Regions from separate parts of the Ochrobactrum sp. PL_is501 genome, predicted to be linked through region 2. Evidence: riboswitches for the same ligand, from Rfam matches in the RefSeq annotation. Region 2 holds a riboswitch; the other holds the start of a gene.
What was found. Region 2 has a riboswitch for S-adenosylmethionine ahead of AC0TOF_RS14710 (O-succinylhomoserine sulfhydrylase). Riboswitches for the same ligand answer to the same signal wherever they lie in the genome.

Region 1 (2,197 bases), on a different contig from region 2:
GGTTATCTCGGTGGCTTGTTTGTCGACAAACTGTCGCCACGGCTGGCTATTGTACTGACACCGCTTCTCTATCTGACGGCGTTGACGGCGATACCGCTTGCAGTCGGCTCGAGCACAATTTTTGGCGCAGCGCTGATGGCATGGGCCTGCGTCAGCTGGATGATTTCGCCCGTGGTTCAGAGCTTTCTCATCACGACCGATCCCGCAACAGCCGATGCCGGTGTCGGGATCAACCTGTCAGCCATGCATGTGGGCGTAGCGCTTGGCACCGCAATGGGTGGGCTTGTTTTGCAGCACTTGTCTTTCCATGCCCTTCCCTGGTTCGGTTGTATTCTGGTCGCTCTGTCCTTGCTGTGCGCTCTTAACGCTTCCCGATTTTTTCCAGGTCGTAGGGCGTCGATTGATACATCTCGTTAATCCAGTTTCCGAACAGAAGATGCGCGTGGCTCCGCCAGCGATTTTCCGGCTGGCGTGTCGCATCGTCTCCGGGGAAATAATTCGCTGGAACCTTGGTGTCGGGCTGAACCTGAATGTCGCGGAAATACTCATCTGCAAGCGATGTGGTGTCGTACTCCACATGATTGAACATATGCAGCGAGCGGTGATGCGGATCGTCCAGCAGACAGAGCCCCGTTTCCGGACTATCGACCAGCACCTTCAGCCCGCTATCGGCCGGAATGTCGCTCTTGCGTACCTCGGTCCAACGTGAAACCGGGATCTTGAAATCGTCCGAAAATCCCCGGAGATACGGCGAAGACGGCGCAAGGTTGCGCTGGCTATAGACGCCAGAGGCCTTGCCCGGCAGTTCATACTTGCCCATGCCGTGGAAATAATGAACGGCGGCCTGCGCTGCCCAGCATATATTCAGCGTCCGGTGCACATGGGTCTGCGTCCAGTCGAAAACACGCTGCATTTCGTCCCAATAGGTAACTTCCTCGAATTCGAGGCGTTCCACCGGAGCACCGGTGATGACAAAACCGTCAAAGCGTTGATCCTGCACATCTTCCCACGGCTGATAGAAGGACAGCATGTGATCGGCAGGCGTATGGCGCGCCACATGATTGGTGATCCGAACAAGGGTCAGCTCTACTTGCAACGGCGTTGCGCCGAGAAGGCGCGCAATCTGCGTCTCGGTGGTAACCTTGTTCGGCATCAGGTTGAGAAGACCGATTTTCAACGGGCGAATATCCTGACGAATGGCATCTGCTTCGCGCATGACCATAACGCCCTCGGCCTGGAGAACACTGGTTGCTGGCAGATCGTCAGGAATTTTAATCGGCATAGTCGCGTCGGTCCCTAGTTTGTAGCGGAGCAGACGCAAGTGGCTTTATCCGTATAATTGCCGGTTTGGCCACATCCTCTCTTTGCGGAGAGTACCACCTTGCCCGGAAAGGCAGGTTGGCGTTGGGCGTCGCCCCAACTCTTGATGTGATGTCACTTCTACTCAATCTCTTTCGGGGTGGCAATAGGGTTTAAGTGCCACCCCGAACTGTTTGAGAAATTTCCTTTTCACGAGTTGACCGGTGCGCGAAATCAGCACTGTCATAGACACGGAATTTGGAATGAACGACCTTTAAGTATGTTCGATTGCGGCTTTCAGCTCACTCACACGTCGGGCTGATGTCCGAAATGTTTGTTCTGCAGCAAATCCAAACGTGACAGCGCGAACATCCGTCTCGGGGACAGGTGCACGGCATGAAGCATGTATTTCCGTCACGCCTGTCGCATCTACTATGCGTCTCACGTTCTCGGCCTTAATGCCGCTGCCTGGCATGATGCTGATGCGACCGGCGGCCATTCCAGTCAACAGCCGCAGATTATCCAGTCCCTCTTCCGCCGTTTGTGACAGACCGGACGTTAGAATACGTTCGAAACCGAGCGTAATCGCCTGTTCTAGTGCTGACTTCATATCGGGAACCAGATCAAAGACGCGATGAAGCGTCGTTCCGAGGCCTTGCGCCTCTGCAACCAGCCTCCGCAACATCGCAACATCAAGAGAACCGTCGTTCAGCGAAGCGCCAACGACAACACCCGCCAAACCGGCATTTCTTGCGTTGCGGATATCGGACATCATGATGGCTTCGTCGGCTGTCGAAAAGCAGAAACTGCCCGCGCGGGGTCTGACCATTGCGTACACCGGAATTGGTGCCTGTGAAGCAAGTTCCATCAAGGATTGTGAGGGCGTCAAGCCGCCCAG
Region 2 (2,197 bases):
CCTCAAGGCCGAGCGATATGCGAAGCAGGCCGTCTGAAATACCAAGTTCGGCCTTGGCCTCGTCGGTAAGGTTCTTGTGCGTCGTGGTTGCCGGGTGCGTAATAAGGCTTTTTGCGTCACCCAGATTGTTGGAAATGCTGAAGACCTGCAAGGCGTTCTGGAACTTGAACGCAGCCTCCTTGCCGCCTTCCAGTTCCAGAGCGATGAGGGTTGAGCCACCGGTCATCTGCTTGGCGATAATGTCGGCCTGTGGATGGTCTGCCCGCCCCGGATAGATCACGCGCTTGACGCCTGGCTTGCCAGCGAGGAAGTCTGCAACCGCAGCCGCCGAATGCGTTTGCTGGCGCACGCGCACGGACAGTGTTTCAAGGCCCTTCAGCATGATCCACGCATTGAAGGGGCTGAGGCCCGGACCCGTGTGACGGAAATAATCCTGCAGGGTGTTTTCAATCCATTCGCGGTCGGAGAGAACTACGCCGCCAAGACAACGCCCTTGGCCATCGATGTGTTTGGTTGCCGAATAAACGACGATGTGGGCCCCAAGCTCCAGCGGCTTCTGGAAAAGCGGCGTTGCAAAAACATTGTCGACGATCAACTTGGCGCCCGCTTCATTGGCGACCTGCGCAACGGCAGCGATGTCGATGATTTCGAGCGTCGGATTGGACGGGCTTTCAAGGAACATAACCTTGGTGTTCGGGCGAACCGCCGCTTTCCAGTTTTCGATGTCGGAACCATCGATGATCGAGATTTCGACACCATATTTCGGCAGAAGCGTCTCGACGATATAGCGACAGGAGCCGAAGACGGCGCGGGCGGAAATCACGTGATCGCCGGCCTGCACCTGGCACAGAATGGCCGCGGCCACTGCCGCCATGCCGGATGCGGTGGCGCGTGCTTCCTCGGCGCCTTCCAGCGCGCACATGCGCTTTTCAAACATGTCCGTGGTCGGGTTGGCATAACGCGAATAGATGAAACCCGGGTCCTCACCCTTGAAGCGCGCTTCAGCAGCTTCGGCATTGGGATAAAGGAAGCCCTGCGTCAGAAACATTGCTTCCGACATTTCGGCAAATCCGGAGCGCAACGATCCGGCATGCACGAGTTCGGTTGCGGGGCGAAATTTGCGGGTACTCTCAGTCGTCATTTTTCCAACCTGTCGAAAAGCTGGTCGGCCGGGGCGGGAAGAAATGCCTCGGCGGCCAATAAAAAACCGGCCTTGCGAACACGCAAAAGGCCGGTAACGAACCGCGGCCTTTTTTAGCGAATTCTTTAACGTGGCTGCAAGCCGGCCGGCCAAATCACCACGGAACAGTTTTTCATTATGCCTGTTGGGCAAGGCCGTCAATGCCGAAACAGTCCCGTTTCAGGAAAAGCGCATCCGGGGCGCCACGAAAATACTCGGATTCCTGCGGAAAACCCGGTTTCCAGCTGCTCTAAGGGTTGGCATTGACGCCGCGACCGGTCAATGGTCTTTGTCAAGCAGTGCGTAGGCTACGGAGTATCGGGTTGATGATGCAGAAAGATGCTGGAATTCTGGCGGATGCGGATATTTCCGCGCTGTTTGAAAGCGGTTTGCTGGCGTCCCCACGCCCTCTCGATGCCGATCAGATACAGCCTGCGAGCCTGGATCTGAGGCTTGGCGCAAAAGCATATCGTGTTCGCGCCTCCTTCATGCCGGGCCCCGGCACGCCGGTCATAGATAAGCTGGAGCGGTTGAAGCTGCACGAGATCGACCTGACGGCAGGGGCCGTTCTTGAAACGGGCTGCGTTTATATCGTCCCGCTTCTAGAAGGCTTGGCGCTGTCGCCTGATCTTTCCGCATCAGCAAATCCGAAAAGCTCGACGGGCCGTCTGGATATCTTCACCCGCGTCATTGCCGATGGCGCGCAGGAATTCGACAAGGTGCCAGCCGGTTATAATGGCCCGCTTTATCTGGAAGTCAGCCCACGCACGTTTCCGATTGTGGTGCGTACGGGTTCGCGCCTGTCGCAGATACGCTTCCGCAAGGGGCGGGCCCAACTCGATGAGGCCGAACTCGCCGCGCTCCATGATGCGGAAACGCTGGTCGCTGCGGAAATGCCGAATATCTCCGGCGGTGGCATAGCGCTGTCGGTCGATCTCTCAGGCGGTCCTGACCGGCTGATCGGCTATCGCGGCAAGCACCATACGGCTGTGGTGGATGTGGACAAGCGTGCGGCGC

Region 1: it holds a riboswitch for S-adenosylmethionine, as region 2 does, so the genes downstream of both, AC0TOF_RS18990 (homoserine O-succinyltransferase) here and AC0TOF_RS14710 (O-succinylhomoserine sulfhydrylase) in region 2, are expected to answer to the same signal.

Annotation. Positions count from the first base shown of each region.
Region 1 is NZ_JBVPGR010000038.1:384,376-386,572, forward strand. Features, by position in the region: gene AC0TOF_RS18985 (MFS transporter) at 1-417, shown strand, start outside; gene AC0TOF_RS18990 (homoserine O-succinyltransferase) at 362-1,282, opposite strand; SAM-I-IV-variant riboswitch at 1,326-1,435, opposite strand; gene AC0TOF_RS18995 (copper homeostasis protein CutC) at 1,574-2,197, opposite strand, start outside.
Region 2 is NZ_JBVPGR010000036.1:270,120-272,316, reverse strand. Features, by position in the region: gene AC0TOF_RS14710 (O-succinylhomoserine sulfhydrylase) at 1-1,141, opposite strand, end outside; SAM riboswitch at 1,233-1,312, opposite strand; gene AC0TOF_RS14705 (2'-deoxycytidine 5'-triphosphate deaminase) at 1,507-2,197, shown strand, end outside.